2 linked regions of the Sagittula stellata E-37 genome follow. The protein of the gene in region 1 interacts with the protein of each later gene in a pairwise test. Links are inferred from orthologs where the notes say so. Each region holds a gene or a part of one and is shown on either strand. Other genes may lie near its edges. The genes, in order: leuS and ligA.

Region 1 (8,945 bases):
TCGACGCAGAGCGCGACGCCCATGCCGCCGCCGATGCAGAGCGTTGCGAGACCCTTCTTGGCATCGCGGCGCTTCATCTCGAACAGCAGGGTGTTCAGGACGCGCGCGCCCGAAGCGCCGATCGGGTGACCGATGGCGATGGCGCCGCCGTTCACGTTCACGATGGACGGGTCCCAACCCATGTCCTTGTTCACGGCGCAGGCCTGGGCGGCGAAGGCTTCGTTTGCTTCAACGAGGTCGAGGTCGTCGACCGACCAGCCAGCCTTTTCCAGCGCCTTGCGCGAAGCGTAGATCGGGCCGACACCCATGACCGACGGGTCGAGGCCGGCGGTCGCGTAGGATGCGATGCGGGCCAGCGGCTCGATCCCGCGCTTCTCGGCTTCGTCGGCGGACATCAGCAGGACACCCGCCGCGCCGTCGTTCAGGCCGGAGGCGTTGGCCGCGGTGACGGAACCGTCCTTGGTGAAGGCCGGGCGCAGTTTCTGCATGGCTTCCATCGTGGCGCCGTGGCGGATGTACTCATCCTTGTCCATGACGATATCGCCCTTGCGGGTCTTGATGGTGAAGGGGATCACCTCGTCGTCGAACTTGCCGGCCTTTTGCGCGGCCTCGGCCTTGTTTTGCGACGCGACGGCGAATTCGTCCTGCATCTCGCGGGTGATCTGCCACTGGTCCGCCACGTTCTCGGCGGTCTGACCCATGTGGTAGCCGTTGAATGCGTCCCACAGGCCGTCCTTGATCATCGTGTCGATGTACTTCACATCGCCCATCTTGTGCGCCTGCCGCAGGTTCTGCGCATGGGGGCTCATGGACATGTTTTCCTGGCCGCCGGCACAGACGATGGAGGCGTCGCCCAGCATGATGTGCTGTGCACCCAGGGCAACGGCGCGGAGGCCCGAGCCGCAGACCTGGTTGATACCCCAGGCCGCCGATTCCTTCGGGAGACCCGCGTTGATGTGCGCCTGGCGGGCGGGGTTCTGGCCCTGCGCGGCTGTCAGCACCTGGCCCAGGATGGTTTCGGAAACGTCTTCCTTCGCAATACCGGCGCGGGCGACCAGCGCCTCCAGCACGGCAGCACCCAGATCGTGCGCCGGAGTATTGGCAAACGAGCCGCCAAAGCTGCCGACGCCGGTGCGTGCAGCGCTTGCGATAACGACATTGGTCATGTGGTGTCCTCCTGGCCAAGCGTAAGTTTAATCGCGAGCCCGCGGGGCGCGGACCGCTTCTGTGTCGCCTGTCGAGGACATGAACTAAACGATTTCTTCACCCTTCAAAAGAGGCAGGGTGTCTCAGAGAGACGTGACGTCAGGCTTGACGGCGCGTTTGGTCGGCCTGCCATGCCGGTGTGACGGTGGGCGCGGCGTAGAGATAGCCCTGAAGGCAATCGACACCGAGACCGGCAAGACAGGTCGCATCTGCCTGTGTTTCGACGCATTCGGCGACGGTGAACATGTCGAAATGCTCGGCAATGCTGACCATCGCGCCGACGAGAACCTGATTGTCGGGATCCTTTGCGACGCCTCGGCAGAAGGCGCCGTCGATCTTGAGAATGTCGAAGCTGAAGTCCTTGAAGTGCCGCAGCGCGGTGTAGCCAGAGCCGAAATCGTCGATGGCGAAGGTGATTCCCTTCTTTCGCAGGTCGTCCATGAAGGTCGTGACCAGTTCCGGAACGAGCATGGCGGAATGTTCCGTGATCTCCAGAATCAGACGTTCGGCCACTGTGGGATCGTCTGCGATGCCGCGCTGAAGCGTGCGCATCCACTTCTTGTAGCCGATGGATCGCGCCGACATGTTGATGGACAGCCGCAGCCGGGGGACGCGTCGCAGCTCCAACAGGCCCTTTTCAAGCGCGATGCAATCCAGGAGGCGCCCAAATTCCGTGTCTTCGACGGTATCCATGAACTCGCCCGCGGGAATCACCCGCCCGGTGTCGTCCAGCACGCGAACCAGCCCTTCCTGGAACGCGATCCTGTCCGGTTGCGCCGCCTGCATGACCGGCTGGAAGGCGAGGATGACCTGGCGGTGCTGGATCGCACGGCGTACCATGTCCATGACGCCCGCGTCGCGCGCATCGACCGCGTGTTCCAGGGCATTGCGAGGGCCGGTGTTGATCTTCGGCATGGGAGGCGCTCCGTATTCGCCGCGAGGTCGCGACTTGGGCATTTGACCGGCGGGGGGTTAAGTCCGACTTAAAGTTCGCCTTCGCGTCGAATTGGCCAGATCGGGTGGGCCAAGGCTTGACTCTGGACCGGGGCAGTGTATTTGGGCCGCTCCATTGGTGTTGGTGGCCCCCGCAAGGGGATGCCTGTCACTCCGGGGCGCGGGGCAACCCGTCCGGGGAGAGGACAACGCCCTTCGAAACACAAGAAGGAGATCAGCCGTGACCAAACGCACGACTGCCAAGTACAAGATCGACCGCCGTATGGGCGAAAACATCTGGGGCCGCCCGAAGTCCCCGGTCAACCGCCGCGAATACGGCCCCGGCCAGCACGGCCAGCGCCGCAAGCAGAAGATGTCCGACTTCGGCCTTCAGCTGCGCGCCAAGCAAAAGCTCAAGGGCTACTACGGCGACCTGACCGAAAAGCAGTTCCGCCGCATCTTCTCGGACGCGGAACGTGCGAAGGGTGACACCGGCGAGCTGCTGATCGGCCTGCTCGAGCGCCGCCTCGACGCCGTCGTCTACCGCGCCAAGTTCGTGCCGACCGTCTTCGCCGCCCGCCAGTTCGTGAACCACGGCCACGTCCTGGTGAACGGCCAGCGCGTCAACATCCCGTCCTACCGCGTGAAGGAAGGCGACGTGATCGAGGTCCGCGAGAAGTCCAAGCAGATGGCCGCCATCCTCGAAGCGACCCAGCTGCCGGAGCGTGACGTTCCCGACTACATCGAAGTCGACCACAACAAGCTGACCGCGTCCTTCGTGCGCACTCCGGGTCTCTCGGATGTGCCGTACCCGGTGATGATGGAGCCGAACCTGGTCATCGAATATTACGCGCAGAACTAAGCGTTATCCGGCTTTGCCGGAATGTATTTCGGGGCCGTCCTTCGGGGCGGCCCTTTCGCGTTTCCGGGGCGGGGGCTGGTTTGGTGGCCGACATGGTCTGCCGTCCCAATGCCCCGTTCCGCGATTCGTGCGGAGCCTCCCAAGGGCCGCGCCGCCTGACAGCGTGGGACAGAAAAGGTGCGGGAATGCGTTGCGCGGCGACCGAGGGCGGACAAAACAAAACCGCCGCGGCCATTCAAGGCGCACGGCGGTTTGAAATCAAAGGGACGTTGTGCCCCTGAGTTCAGACGTACATGACATCGCGGAACACGTGACGTGCGATGTCTTCGCGCTTCAGGCCGCGCTTCGCGAGCTGTTCGTCGGACATTGCCTGCAGACGCTCAAGTTCCTTCATGCGGTGGCTGCTCTCGGCGATACGGGCAAGGCCCTCCATCATGCCGTTGAACATGTCCGCCAGAACGTTGCGGCGCGGTGCGCTCTCGTGAGTGATATGTGCCATAATCTTGCCTCTTCGGTTGGGTTACCCCCGTTGGCAACAAGTTATGCCGCAGCGCGGCAATCATCCAGTGCAGATGCAGCATACCCGCCACAGCCCCGGTGCATGGCTGGGGCACGGCCCTTCGCGACCCCTCCCGTGCGGCTCCGGAAACCCCGGTTCCGCCGACACGGCGCGGTGTCGGCCGACGACAAACGGCCACTGGACCTTTGACCTCCCGGACCTTATCACGCCACCGGATACCCGCCCGCCGCCACGTCCCCGGAGGAATACATGTCGCGCTATGACCCCGCCAGCATCGAGCCGAAGTGGCAGAAGGCCTGGGAAGAGGCCCTGACGTTCAGGGCCACCCGTGAAGGCGACAAGCCCAAGTACTACGTGCTGGAGATGTTTCCCTATCCTTCGGGCCGCATCCACATCGGTCACGTCCGCAACTACACGATGGGCGACGTGATCGCGCGCTACAAGAAGCAGAACGGGTTCAACGTGCTGCACCCCATGGGGTTCGACGCCTTCGGGATGCCGGCAGAGAACGCGGCGATGGCGTCCGGCGGGCACCCGAAGGACTGGACCTACGGCAACATCGACACGATGGTCGGCCAGATGAAGCCGCTGGGCTTCGGGCTCGACTGGTCGCGCATGTTCGCCACCTGCGACCCGGAGTACTACGGCCAGCAGCAGGCGCTGTTCATTGACATGCTGTCCGAGGGACTGGTCTACCGCAAGAACGCCGTGGTGAACTGGGACCCGGTCGACATGACCGTTCTGGCGAACGAGCAGGTGATCGACGGCAAGGGCTGGCGGTCCGGCGCCGAGGTCGAGCGCCGCGAACTGACGCAGTGGTTCTTCAAGATTTCCGACATGGCCGGTGAGCTTCTGGATGCCATCGACGGGCTGGACGACTGGCCCGCGAAGGTGAAGCTGATGCAGGCCAACTGGATCGGCCGGTCGCGCGGGTTGCAGTTCGCCTGGTCTCTGACGGAGCCGTCGCACGGGTTCGAGGCCATCGATGTCTATACCACCCGCCCCGACACGCTGTTGGGCGCGTCCTTCCTGGGCCTCTCGCCGGATCACCCGCTGACAAAGGCGCTTGAGAAGGACAATCCGGACCTGGCGCAGGCCGTCGCGGCGATGCGCAGGGGCGGCACCACCGAAGAGGCGCTGGAAAAGGCGGAGAAACTGGGCTTCGACACCGGGCTGAAGGTGAAGCACCCCCTCGACCCGTCGTGGGAAGTGCCGGTCTGGATCGCCAACTTCATCCTGATGGACTATGGCACGGGCGCGATCTTTGGCTCTCCGGCGCACGACCAGCGCGACCTCGACTTCTGCCGCAAGTACGGCCTGCCGGTGATCGACACCTTCCTGTCGCTCAAAGACCCCGAGCCTGTGACCGACACCGCCTTCATCCCGCCGAAGACGGAGAAGGTGAAGTGGATCGACCACTTCGCCGGGCTCGACGTGGCCACCGGGCAGGAAGCCGTCGACACCACCATCGACTGGATGGAGGCGAAGGGCATGGGTCAGGGCGTCGAGAAGTTCCGCCTGCGCGACTGGGGCCTTTCCCGCCAGCGCTATTGGGGCTGCCCGATCCCGGTCGTGCATTGCGACGATTGCGGCGTGGTGCCGGAGAAGAAGGAAAACCTGCCGGTCCGGCTGCCCGACGACGTCACCTTCGACGTGCCGGGCAACCCGCTCGACCGTCACCCGACGTGGCGCGACTGCGCGTGCCCGACCTGCGGCAAGCCTGCGAAGCGCGAGACCGACACGATGGACACCTTCGTGGACTCCTCGTGGTACTTCGCCCGCTTCACCGCGCCGCACGCCGAGACGCCCACCGACCTGGAAGACGCCGCCTATTGGATGAACGTAGACCAGTACATCGGCGGCATCGAGCACGCGATCCTGCACCTGCTCTACTCGCGCTTCTTCGCCCGGGCGATGATCCGCACCGGCCACCTGCCGGAAAAATCCGCCGAGCCGTTCAACGCGCTCTTCACGCAGGGCATGGTCACGCACGCGATCTACCAGACCAAGGGGACAGACGGCCGCCCGGTGTACCACTACCCGGAGGACGTCGAACTGCGCGATGGCGGCGGTTTCCTGAAGGATGGCACGCAGGTGGAGGTCATCCCCTCGGCCAAGATGTCCAAGTCGAAGAACAATGTTGTGGACCCGATGAACATCATCGCCACATACGGCGCCGACACCGCGCGCTGGTTCGTGCTGTCCGACTCGCCCCCCGAGCGGGACGTGGAATGGACCGCCGCCGGGGCAGAGGCCGCGTCGAAGCACCTGGCCCGCGTTTTCCGCATCGCCTCCGAGATCGCAGGGGCCGACGTGCCGCCGACGCAGGAGGATGCCGCGCTCCTGAAAGAGACGCACAAGGCGATCCACGACGTGACGATGGGTGTCGAAAGCTTCGGCTTCAACGCCGCCATCGCCAAGCTGTATGCCTTCACAAACACTCTGTCGAAGTCCCGCGCAGGAACCGAGACGAAGCGCTTCGCCGCACGGACGCTTGCGCAGCTCATGTCGCCGATGACCCCGCACCTTTCAGAGGAAATCTGGCAGGCGCTGGGTGGCGAGGGTCTGATCGCCGTTGCGGCATGGCCCAAGGCCGATCCGAAGATGCTGGTCGAAGATACCGTCACGCTGCCGATCCAGGTCAACGGCAAACGCCGGGGCGAGATCGACGTGCCGAAGGATCTGGCGAAGGAAGAGGTTGAAAAGCTGGTCCTTGCGCACGAAGCTGTGGTGAAGGCTCTCGACGGGGGCCAGCCGAAGAAGCTGATCGTGGTGCCGGGGCGGATCGTGAATGTGGTCGTCTGAGACGAGAACGGGAAACCTGAACCGCCGCGCGGTGCTCGCGGGCCTCGGTGCGCTGACCCTGTCGCTTGCGGCCTGCGGTTTCACGCCGGTCTACGCGCCGGGCGGCGGCGGGGCGCAACTGCTGAACGCCGTGGCGCTTCAGGCCCCGGACAACGACCGCCGCTACGTCTTCAATCGCCGGTTTGAAGAGCGTCTGGGCCGTCCCGCAAGCGGTGCCCCCTACGCGCTGGCGGTGCGGATCCAGGTGACGGAACAGGACATCGGCGTAACTTCGACAGGCAACATCACGCGTTACCGCCTGATCGGCCGGGTTTTCTACACCCTCACCGACGCCACCACCGGTGCGGTTCTGCACGACGGACGGACCAATGCCTTCACCGGGTATTCCACGACTGGTTCGACCGTGGCGACCAGCGCCGCAGAGCGCGACGCGCAGGAACGCCTTATGGTGATCCTGGCTGACCAGATGATCGACGACCTGTTGTTGCGCGCCGCCGACTTCCCGGCCCCCGCGTCGCCCGCATGAAGCTGACGCCGCGCGACGCCGACGCCTTCTTCCGCAAGCCCGATCCCAAGGCGGCGGGTGTGCTGATCTACGGCGAAGACACGATGCGTGTCGCGATGAAACGGCAGGAGCTGGTCGCCAATCTCACCGGTCCGGGCGCGGACGAGGAAATGCGTATAACACGCCTGAACGGGGCCGAGCTGCGCCGCGATCCAGCAGCGCTTCTGGACGCGGTGAAGGCAACGGGTTTCTTTCCGGGCGCCCGCGCCGTTGTCGTCGAAGAGGCCGGGGACGGCGTGACCGACGCGTTGAAAGCGGCGCTGGACGACTGGCAGGAAGGCGACGCCACAATCGTCGCGACCGGTGGGTCGCTGGCCGCCAAATCCGCTCTGCGCAAGCTTTTCGAAGGCTCCAAACGCGCCTTCGCTGCAGCGCTTTACAACAACGCACTCACGCGGTCGGAGATCGAGGCGGAGCTGAAACGCGCCGGCATCTCCGAGGTCGGCCGCGATGCGATGGGCGCGCTCGAAGGGCTGGGGCGGGACCTGACGCCGGGCGATTTCCGCATGACGCTGGAGAAGATCGCGCTTTACAAGTTGGACGACAGCGCGCCGCTTTCGGTCGCGGAGGTCGAGCTTAACGCCCCGGCGTCCTTCGAGGCGGACATGGACGACGTGTTCCACATCCTCGCGGAAGGCCGGACCGGGGAAATCGCGCCGGTGATGCAGCGTCTTTCGGGGCAGGGGGTGGCGCCGGTAACCTTGCTGATCATGGGAACCCGACATTTCCGAATGCTGTATACGCTCGCTTCGGCGCCCGGCGGTCCGGCGCAGGGCATCGGACGGCTGCGGCCTCCGGTCTACGGGCCAAGACGGGACCGCATCCTGCGCCAGGCACAGGGCTGGCGCCTGGACCGGTTGGAGTCGGCGCTCGAATTGCTCATGGACGCAGACCTTACCCTGCGCAGCGCGGGCCAGAAGGCCCCGGCCTTCGCGCTGGTCGAGCGCGCCTTCGTACGTCTGGCCCACCTCGCGCGGCGATAGGCGCGTGCCAAGGCGCCCGTGACCGTGGTCCTGAAAACCGTCAGCACGTCGGGGTTGAGCGATTTGCCGCCAACGTACCTCAGCGCGTCTTGCGGGTGGTTAATCGGACAAGCACTCTGAACGCAAAGTCAGAGGGAGCAGCCATGGCATTCACTGTATACGGGGCGGTGCGCAGCCGCACCTTCCGCGTCCTGTGGATGCTTGAAGAACTGGACGCCGCCTTCCTTCACATCCCGATGGCGCCGCGATCGGACGAGGTGCGGGCCCTGACACCCTCGGGCAAGATCCCGGTGCTGGAGGTGGACGGCATCTGCCTGCGCGACAGTTCGGCGATCCTGACTTACCTCGCGGACACCCATGGCCGTTTCACCTTTCCCGCAGGCAGCCACGAGCGTGCGCGGCAGGACGCCTTCACCTTCCGGATCCTCGACGAGATCGAAGCGCCGCTCTGGTGCGCCGCGCGGCACAGTTTCGTCCTGCCCGAACCGGCGCGTGTGCCCGAGATCAAACCGTCCTGTCGGGCGGACTATGCCGTTGCGGTCGCCTGTCTCTTCGCCGAGGTGGAGGGACCCTTCCTGATGGGGGACGAGATGACCGTGCCCGACTTCATCCTCGGACACTGTGGCGGCTGGGCAAGGTCGGCGAACTTTCCCGATCCGCCGCAAGCCTTCGCGGACTACCTCGATCGCCTGCGCGACCGGCCGGCGTTCCAGAAGGCGTTGGGGTAGGGTGGCGCATAGCCCCACCCTACGGACTCGAAGCGCCGAAACGGTTGCCCGCACCTAGCCGACCGGGCCGACGTGCGCGCCCGGCCAGGGGCGGGCGGACCTGTAGGGCGGAGATTCTCCGCTTTGCCCCGATCCAACCTGCACTGCCCGGGCGTTCAGCCCTTGTCGGTCACGTTCTCCTTGAACGCCTTCTCGAAGGCGGCTTGCTTGCCCGCGTCGGCCTCCGTCTGGTTCAGGGCTTTCCACTCGCCATAGGGCATTCCGTAGAAAATCTCCCGCGCCTCTGCCTGGTCAATGTCCATGCCCTTTTCCTGCGCGGCCTCCATGTACCAACGGCTGAGGC
Region 2 (8,819 bases), 1.2 Mb from region 1 along the record:
CGGCTGCTGCGCGGCGTTTGCCAACCGGCTGGAGCATCTCGACGACGCGAAGACGCTGGGCGGCATGCTGGATGCGGCCTACTCCGGCGACCGTCACTTCTCTGGCATCGCGATGGGCGACGTGAATCGCGCCGCAGCGGAATGAAGCGTTCTCTCTGCTTCCGGAGGTGATGCTGCCTTTTCAGGCGGCCCGAACCGTTTCCGGAGTGTGGAGAATTCGTTGAAGACAAGCGAAAGGCCGGCTGTCGATGCAGCCGGCCTTTTTGTCGCCACGGGTCCTGGGGAACAGGCGGGTCCGGGGCGCGGATTGCACCCTTGGCGCGGACACAGCCGGAAGGCGACAGGCTCACGCCATGGTCATGGAGCGGCCGGTTTGACGGCGGCGACCGGCGTGATCGCACCTAGGCGATGGCAGGCTCAGTGGCCGCGCCAGATCCAGCCGCCACCAAAGATCCGGCTGTTGTCCGGTGCATAGAACACACAGGCTTGTCCCGGGCTTACCCCTTCTTCCGCCACCACCAGTTCGACTTCTCCCGTGGTTTCCGACAGGGGGCGGATGATCGCTTCTCTCGGCGGGCGGGTGGAGCGGACCTTCACGTCGAGCTGCCATTCCGCCTGCGAGGTGAAGGGCGCGTCGCCCAGCCAGTTGATCTCGCGCACGGGGATGGTCCGCGTGGCGAGCAGGTCTTTCGGGCCGACGACGACCTGCCGCGTTTCCACGTCCAGCCGGACCACGTAGAGCGGTTCGCTCAGGCCGCCGATGCCGAGGCCGCGCCGCTGGCCGATGGTGTAGTGGATGACACCGCGATGTTGGCCCAGGACGCGGCCGTCTATGTGCACGATCTCGCCGGGCTCCGCCGCGCCGGGGCGGAGTTTCTCGATGACTTTCGCGTAGTTGCCGTCCGGAACGAAGCAGATGTCCTGGCTGTCGGGCTTGTCCGCTACCGCCAGCCCGTAGCGCGCGGCAAGTTCGCGCGTCGCGGCTTTGGACGGCAGGTGTCCCAGCGGGAAACGCAGGAAATCGAGTTGCTCCGGCGTCGTGGAGAAGAGGAAATAGCTCTGGTCGCGGGCGGCGTCGGCGGCGGAGTGCAACTCGGGCCCGCGCGCGCCTGTCTTGCGCTGGATGTAATGGCCGGTCGCCATGCAGTCGGCCTCCAGGTCTTTCGCGGTTTCCAGCAGGTCCTTGAACTTCACCCGTTCGTTGCAGCGGATGCAGGGCACGGGCGTGGCGCCGCCGAGGTAGCTGTCCGCGAATTCCTCGATCACGGCTTCCTGGAAGATGTTCTCGTAGTCGAGGACATAGTGCGGAAAGCCCATGTCCTCGGCCACGCGGCGTGCGTCGTGAATGTCGATCCCGGCGCAGCAGGCGCCCTTCTTGGCGAGCGCGGCGCCATGGTCGTACAACTGAAGAGTGACGCCGACCACGTCGTAGCCCTCTTCCTTCAGCATTGCTGCCACGACGGAACTGTCGACGCCGCCAGACATGGCAACGACGACTCGCGTCTCGGACGGCGGTTTGGGCAGCCCCAGGCTGTTGAGGGGGGCGTCTTTGGGCATTGGACGATCTCCGGTGATTGGCCGGAATATAGGAAAAATCGAAATACTCTCAAGGGATCGTTTCAGCCGTCGTTAAGTCCTGAAGGGTTTAAGTCCTGAAGCCCTGGTACGGAGGTAACGGGATGTATCTCAAGAAGATCGATGGCCCGCGTGCCGTGAAGCTGCCCGATGGCTCGACCATGACACGTGCCGACCTGCCGCCTGCGTCGACGCGCCGCTGGGTGGCGTCGCGGAAGGCCGCGGTCGTCAAGGCCGTTCAATACGGGCTTCTGACGCAGGACCAGGCAAAAGACCGTTACGCGCTGAGCGATGAGGAACTGCTGGAATGGGTGAAGGCCGCAACCCAGTTCGGGGAAGACGCGCTGAAGGTCACGCGCGTCCAAAAGTATCGCTAGCGGAAAGTACGAATTGTTCTGGGGCCGGAGTATGGTAACAAGGCGTTAACCTTTTTGGCTCAGGTTATCCGCAGCCCAAGTACACCCTGGAGACTGCACATGCGCATTTTGTTGGTGGAAGACGATCCGACCACTTCGAAGAGCATCGAGTTAATGCTTAGTCATGCGAACCTGAATGTCTATTCCACCGACATGGGCGAGGAAGGCATCGATCTTGCAAAGCTATACGATTACGACCTTATTCTTCTTGACCTGAACCTTCCGGACATGAATGGCCACGAGGTTTTGCGACAGCTGCGCGTGGCCCGCATCGATACGCCGATCCTGATCCTGACCGGCGAGGACGACACGCAGTCGAAGATCAAGGGATTCGGCTTCGGGGCCGACGATTACATGACGAAACCTTTCCACCGGGATGAATTGGTGGCGCGGATTCATGCGATCATTCGCCGCTCGAAAGGGCATTCGCAATCGGTGATCCGGACCGGCAAGGTATCGGTCAACCTTGATGCGAAGACGGTGGAGGTGACCGGCAAACCCGTCCATCTGACCGGCAAGGAATACCAGATGCTGGAACTCCTTTCGCTCAGGAAAGGCACAACACTGACGAAAGAAATGTTCCTTAACCACCTCTATGGCGGCATGGACGAGCCGGAGTTGAAGATCATCGACGTCTTCATTTGCAAGCTGCGGAAGAAATTGTCGGAGGCCACCGGCGACGACAACTATATCGAGACGGTGTGGGGCCGCGGCTATGTGCTGCGCGATCCCGAGCCGTCCCAGGACGAAGCGAAGGCCATCGCCGCAAACGGCTGATCGGCTGGACCTCGGGTCTGACCGGCCCTATCACTCCATGGACGACAGGGCGTCCGAGGAACTGGGCATGAACGATACAGAGGTCGGTCAGATGACCGAAGACCAGGCGCGCGAAGAGCTTCGCGCGCTTTCCGACATTCTGGGGCAGGCAAACCGTGCGTATCATGCCGAGGATGCGCCGGAACTGACGGACGCCGAATATGACCGCCTGAAACGCCGCAATGCGGAGATCGAAGCGCGGTTTCCTCAACTCAAGCTGGCCGACAGCCCGTCGGAACAGGTGGGCGCGGCGCCGGTGGACGGGTTTTCCAAGGTGCGGCACGAGGTGCGAATGTTGTCGCTGGCCAACGCCTTCGACGACGACGACATCCGCGATTTCGACGACAGTATCCGGCGTTACCTTGGCCTTGGGACGGACGCTCCGCTGGCCTTCACCGCGGAACCCAAGATCGACGGCCTGTCGCTGGCGCTGCGTTACGAGAATGGCAAGCTGGTGCGCGCAGCAACCCGTGGTGACGGGTCCGAAGGGGAAGATGTCACTGCCAACGCCCGGACCATCGACGACATCCCGACAGATCTGACCGGCGCGCCTGAGGTGCTGGAAGTGCGTGGCGAGGTCTACATGAGCCACGCGGATTTCGAGGCGCTGAACGAACGGCAGACGGCGCGCGGTGGCAAGACCTTCGCCAACCCGCGCAACGCCGCCGCCGGGTCCTTGCGCCAGCTCGACGCCAAGATCACTGCCGAACGGCCGCTGAAGTTTTTCGCTTATGCCTGGGGGGTCTTGTCGGATCCCTTGGCCGAGACGCAGAAAGGCGCCATCGACCGCCTCAATGCGTTGGGATTCCAGACCAATCCGCTGACAGCCTTGTGCGATGGGCCGGAGGAAATGCTCAACCACTACCGCAAGGTGGAGGCACAGCGCGCCACGCTGGGGTATGACATCGACGGCGTGGTCTACAAGGTCAACGATCTGGCGCTGCAGGAACGGTTGGGGTTCCGATCAACGACACCCCGCTGGGCCATTGCGCACAAGTTCCCTGCCGAGCTGGCCTGGACGCGGTTGGAATCCATCGACATTCAGGTCGGGCGGACCGGCGCGTTATCGCCCGTTGCGCGTCTGACCCCCGTGACGGTTGGCGGTGTCGTGGTGTCCAACGCCACGCTGCACAACGAGGACTACATCGCCGGGCGTGACAGTTCGGGCAACGAGATCCGCGGCGGCAAGGACATCCGGATCGGCGATTGGGTGCAGGTCTACCGCGCGGGCGATGTGATCCCGAAGGTCGCCGACGTGGATCTGTCGCAGCGTCCAGAAGACGCTCAACCCTATGTTTTCCCGACCAAATGCCCGGAATGCGGGTCCGATGCGATCCGCGAGGAAGGCGACGCGGTGCGACGGTGTTCGGGCGGGCTCATCTGCCCGGCGCAGGCGGTCGAGAAGCTGAAGCACTTTGTCGGGCGGTCTGCCTTCGATATCGAGGGGCTGGGCGCGAAACAGGTGGAACAGTTCTACGCCGACGGCTGGATCAGGGAACCGGTGGACATCTTCACGCTGCGCGACCGCTACGGGTCGGGCATACAGCAGTTGAAGAATCGCGAGGGCTGGGGCGAGAAATCCGCCCTGAATCTGTTCAGTGCAATCGACGAGCGGCGGCACATCCCTTTGGGACGGCTGATCTTTGGCCTCGGCATACGGCATGTCGGCGAAAGCGCGTCGAATCTTCTCGCGCGGCATTACGGGACCTGGGCGATCTTCGAGGCGGCGATGAAGGATGCCGCGACGATGGAGGGTGAAGCCTGGGACGACCTCCTGTCGATCAACGGGGTGGGCACGGTGCTGGCGCAATCGCTGGTCTCCGCGATGAACCAGGAGGCAGAGCGCGCGTCCATGGACCGGCTCGTCGCACATCTGGACGTTGAGGAGGCGGTGCGTCCCGACACCGATGGATCCCCCGTTGCGGGCAAGATCGTGGTGTTCACCGGCTCGCTCGAACGCATGACGCGGGCAGAGGCGAAGGCGCGCGCAGAAGCGATGGGCGCCAAGGTGTCCGGCAGCGTGTCGAAGAAAACCGACATCGTGGTGATCGGCCCGGGCGCCGGCTCGAAGGAAAAGAAGGCGCGTGAACTTGGCTTGACCGTGCTGGATGAAGACGCCTGGCTGGAGTTGATCGGCGGATGAGCGGGCGGCCGGAACCTCTCTGGCCGCTGTTCGCCGATCTGAAGGGCCTCGACGGGATCGGGCCGAAGACGGCGCAGACGCTGGCGGGTGCCGGGGTCGAGGCCCCGCGCGACCTGCTGTACACCTTGCCCTACAGCGTGACGGACCGGCGCGCGCGCGACACCGTGCAGGGCGCCGACCTGCCGGCGACACTGACCGTGGAGGTGCTGATCGGCCGCCACTGGCCGCCCCGCACGCGCGGCGGCGCCTACCGGATCGAGGTCGACGATGCCAAGGTGCGGTTCCAGCTGGTATTTTTCCGCGGCAACTCGGAATACCAGCAGAAGCTGTTTCCGACCGGTCAGCGCAGGCTGGTGTCCGGTCGGGTCGAACTGTTCGACGGCGTGCCGCAGATGGTCCACCCCGATCACGTCCTTCCCGTCGACGAGGCGGACAGCCTGCCGTCGTTCGAACCGGTCTACCATCTGACCGGCAACGTCACGCAAAAGCTGATGGTGCGGGCGATTGCCGACGGGCTGACCCGGGTGCCGGATCTGGAGGAATGGATCGACGCCGCGCAAATGAAAAAGGAAGGCTGGCCGGGTTGGGCCGAGGCGTTGGCGCGCGTGCATGCGCCGGACGGCCCGGAGGACATGTCGCCCACCGCTCCGGCACGGGCACGGCTCGCCTATGACGAGTTGATGGCGCACCAGTTGACGCTGGCGCTGGCGCGGGCGGCGCGGCGAAAGCGGCGCGGGATCGAGACAAAGGGCGATGGGCGTTTGCAGGCCCGGGTGCTGGCCGCTCTTCCGTACCAGCCGACCGGAGCACAGACCCGGGCGATCGGCGAGATCCTTGCAGACATGGCGCACCCCGAGCGGATGAACCGGTTGCTGCAGGGCGACGTGGGTGCGGGCAAGACGCTGGTGGCACTGATGGCCTTGCTGAACGCCGTCGAGGCGGGCGGACAGGGTGTCATGATGGCTCCGACGGAGATCCTCGCCCGCCAGCATCTCGACAGTCTGCGGCCCTTGGCCGAAAGCGCGGGCGTCGTGCTGGAGATCCTGACCGGGCGTGACAAGGGCGCGGAGCGGGCGGCGAAGCTGGCCGCACTGGCGCAGGGGGACATCCAGATCCTCGTCGGTACTCACGCCGTGTTTCAGGCGGACGTGGTCTTTGCCGATCTTCGTCTGGCCATCGTGGACGAACAGCACCGCTTCGGTGTGCGTCAGCGGCTTGAACTGGGCAAGAAAGGGGCTGGCGCCGACGTGCTGGTGATGACCGCGACACCGATCCCGCGCTCTCTGGCGCTGTCACAATACGGCGACATGGACGTCTCTATCCTGGACGAGAAGCCCCCGGGACGCACGCCGGTGAAGACGGCGCTTCTGTCGACCGAGAAGATGGCGGAGGTGGTCGACCATCTGCGCAAGGCGGTGGCGGAGGGACGGCAGGCGTACTGGGTGTGCCCGCTGGTCGAAGAAAGCGAAAGCTCTGACCTGATCGCCGCCGAAGCGCGGTTCCAGCGTTTGCGTGCGGCCCTGGGGGAGGGCGTTGTCGGGCTGGTGCACGGGCAGATGCCACCGGCCGAGAAGGACGCAGCCATGGCGCGCTTCGTTTCGGGAGAGACCAGCGTGCTGGTGGCGACGACGGTGATCGAGGTCGGGGTCAATGTGCCGAATGCCTCCATCATGGTGATCGAACGGGCCGAGATCTTCGGCATCGCGCAGTTGCACCAGTTGCGGGGCAGGGTGGGGCGTGGCACCGCGGCCTCCACCTGCCTGTTGATGTACCAGCCGCCCTTGTCAGAAACGGGGATGAAGCGGCTGACGACCCTGCGCGAAACCGAGGACGGGTTTCGCATCGCGGAAGTGGATCTGGAAATGCGCGGCGCCGGGGACCTGATCGGAACGGCGCAGTCGGGACTTCCGAAATTCAGGGTCGCGGACCTGGAACGGCAGGCGGCCCTGATGGAGGTTGCGCAGTCGGATGCGCGGCGTCTTCTGGCGGACGATCCGACCCTGGAAAGCCCGCGCGGACAGGCCGCCCGGTCATTGCTCTGGCTGATGCGTCAGGACGAGGCGATACGGTTGATCGAGGTCGGCTGACGACCTCCACGGAGCGCGTTCCAGTTAATTCACACTTTGTTCTCATTTAGTTCTTTACTCACGGTTAAGAATATGAGAACAAAGGGTCAACAACGGAACACGGAGTGACCCAATGTTCGACATCGTCAAGACCGCGCTCGACCGACAGGATGGAACGCTTTGGCAGGACACCCTGGGTGCGATCAGCCTTGCGGTGATCCTTCTCGGGGCGCTTCACCTTCCGTCCCTGATCTGAGTTTCTGCCCGCGTGTGCCGGTGCGGGTTGTTGCGTCTCTGTCCCGACGCACACTGCCTGTCCCCTTCGGTTTCCTGCCTGTGACCGAATTCGCCCGACCGGCCCTGACACGCTCCTGACCGCCGCCTCCCGTCCCGGAGTGCGGCGGCTTTTTTTATATCTTGTAGGCCAGGCGCAGACCGCCCCAGTGGCGGCCCGCGACGCAGATCGGAGCGGAGAGGTCTTTCATCAGCACAAACGTGCCGCCACCCATATCCCGACGGTAGACCTGCAGCAGAAACGGATGTTCGTTCCGACCCGCCTTGAGCCCGACCCGGTCTGCGAAGATGCGGCGGTTGCGACAGTTCGCGGCGTTCCATACGGGATCGTCGCCCTGAGGTTTCGAGAATTTTTGGTTGTGCGCCGGAAGGTATCCGTTCCTGTCCACCGCCGCGCAGAACACGATGCGGTCGTCGTGTTTCAGCACGGGTTCCTGAATCGGGGGGAGCAATTCCTCAGTGAGCGCGGTGAACGGCGTGATCACCTGTTCGGGATCGCTTCCCGGCACGGGCCGATAATGTTCGGAGAACAGGTCGTCGAGCGTGATCCTTTCGTCGGCCAAGGCCCGCTCCATCGCCGCGGAGATGCGCCCGGCGATGTCCTGCACCAGCGTGATCATGGCGCTGTCCTCGCCATTGCCGCCAAGGGCCGCCGCGTGCTGGAGGATCGCCTCTGACGTGTCGATCAGGGTCAGGCAGCGCTTGTTCGCTTCGTCCACGCCCTCCGCCACGGACGCGATCGATGCGGCGATGTCATCTGCCGCCCGTTCCGTCATGGAAACGGCAGAGCTCGTGGTGCGCGCGTCTTCCGAAAGGGACCGCGATTCCTGCCGGATCTGTTCGATGCCGTTCTGGATATCGCCCAGGGCCCTGTCGTTTTCCGCGTTCCGTTTCAGCACCTGCTCCGCCTTGTCCGCCGTATCGCGGGCGGTGGTCTGCAGGTTCGACATCCAGTCCGACAGGCGCGCCACGGTCCCGTTGATGGTTTCGGCGGCGCTTGCGGTCTTTTGGCTGAGGTCCTGTACCGCTTCGGCGACGATGGAGAACCGCTTGCCGGCCTGTCCCGCGCGGGCAGCCTCGATCTTGGCATTGATCGCGAGGATATGCACCTGCCACGCAATGTCGGAGATCACCGAGTTCGAAGTTTTGACCGCACCGAGCATGTCTTCCACCACTTGGCCGTCGGCGTCCACGGACCGTACCCACTCCGCCAGCGTCTGAGAGCTTTGACCGGTCTCATGAATGAAGGTGCTGGCCTCCTGCGTTTTTTCGAGCGCAACGTCAGAGAGTTCTGCCATGCGCCGGACCGCCGCCAACATTCGTGCGCTGGAGGTCGCCAGATCCGCCGTACGCGCGCCGATGGCGCTAAGGTCGGACAATTGTCCTTGGCAGCGCTCATCGAGGTCCGACAGGAAACCGGCCACATCGACCGTTTCCCGGCCCAGACCGGTTGCGGCTGCAGTGAGCCTGGTCAGCTCGTCCGCGGCGTCCGGTGTTTTCAAATCGGGA

What was found.
Region 2: the proteins of leuS (region 1) and ligA interact in binary tests that used the Escherichia coli proteins (3 or more experiments, as listed by UniProt). The link is inferred for Sagittula stellata E-37 from one-to-one orthologs.

What each region holds. Positions count from the first base shown.
Region 1 is NZ_CP155729.1:972,593-981,537, forward strand. The notes cover bases 3,430-6,548. They hold leuS (leucine--tRNA ligase), read left to right. Parts: upstream 3,430-3,770; coding sequence 3,771-6,326; downstream 6,327-6,548. Other genes in these bases: ABFK29_RS04600 (hypothetical protein), read right to left, coding at 3,430-3,500; lptE (LPS assembly lipoprotein LptE), read left to right, coding at 6,313-6,548. Outside these bases: ABFK29_RS04585 (acetyl-CoA C-acetyltransferase), read right to left, coding at 1-1,166; ABFK29_RS04590 (EAL domain-containing protein), read right to left, coding at 1,306-2,121; rpsD (30S ribosomal protein S4), read left to right, coding at 2,381-3,001; more of ABFK29_RS04600, read right to left, coding at 3,285-3,429; more of lptE, read left to right, coding at 6,549-6,852; holA (DNA polymerase III subunit delta), read left to right, coding at 6,849-7,874; ABFK29_RS04620 (glutathione S-transferase family protein), read left to right, coding at 8,018-8,602; ABFK29_RS04625 (DUF1244 domain-containing protein), read right to left, coding at 8,758-8,945.
Region 2 is NZ_CP155729.1:2,194,903-2,203,721, forward strand. Bases 2,400-5,392 are described here. They hold ligA (NAD-dependent DNA ligase LigA), read left to right. Parts: upstream 2,400-2,835; coding sequence 2,836-4,950; downstream 4,951-5,392. Other genes in these bases: ctrA (response regulator transcription factor CtrA), read left to right, coding at 2,400-2,768; recG (ATP-dependent DNA helicase RecG), read left to right, coding at 4,947-5,392. Outside these bases: ABFK29_RS10435 (ferritin-like domain-containing protein), read left to right, coding at 1-145; tRNA 2-thiouridine(34) synthase MnmA, read right to left, coding at 418-1,557; ABFK29_RS10445 (DUF1153 domain-containing protein), read left to right, coding at 1,680-1,952; more of ctrA, read left to right, coding at 2,052-2,399; more of recG, read left to right, coding at 5,393-7,037; ABFK29_RS10465 (hypothetical protein), read left to right, coding at 7,150-7,272; ABFK29_RS10470 (methyl-accepting chemotaxis protein), read right to left, coding at 7,427-8,819. UniProt on the Escherichia coli protein: DNA ligase that catalyzes the formation of phosphodiester linkages between 5'-phosphoryl and 3'-hydroxyl groups in double-stranded DNA using NAD as a coenzyme and as the energy source for the reaction.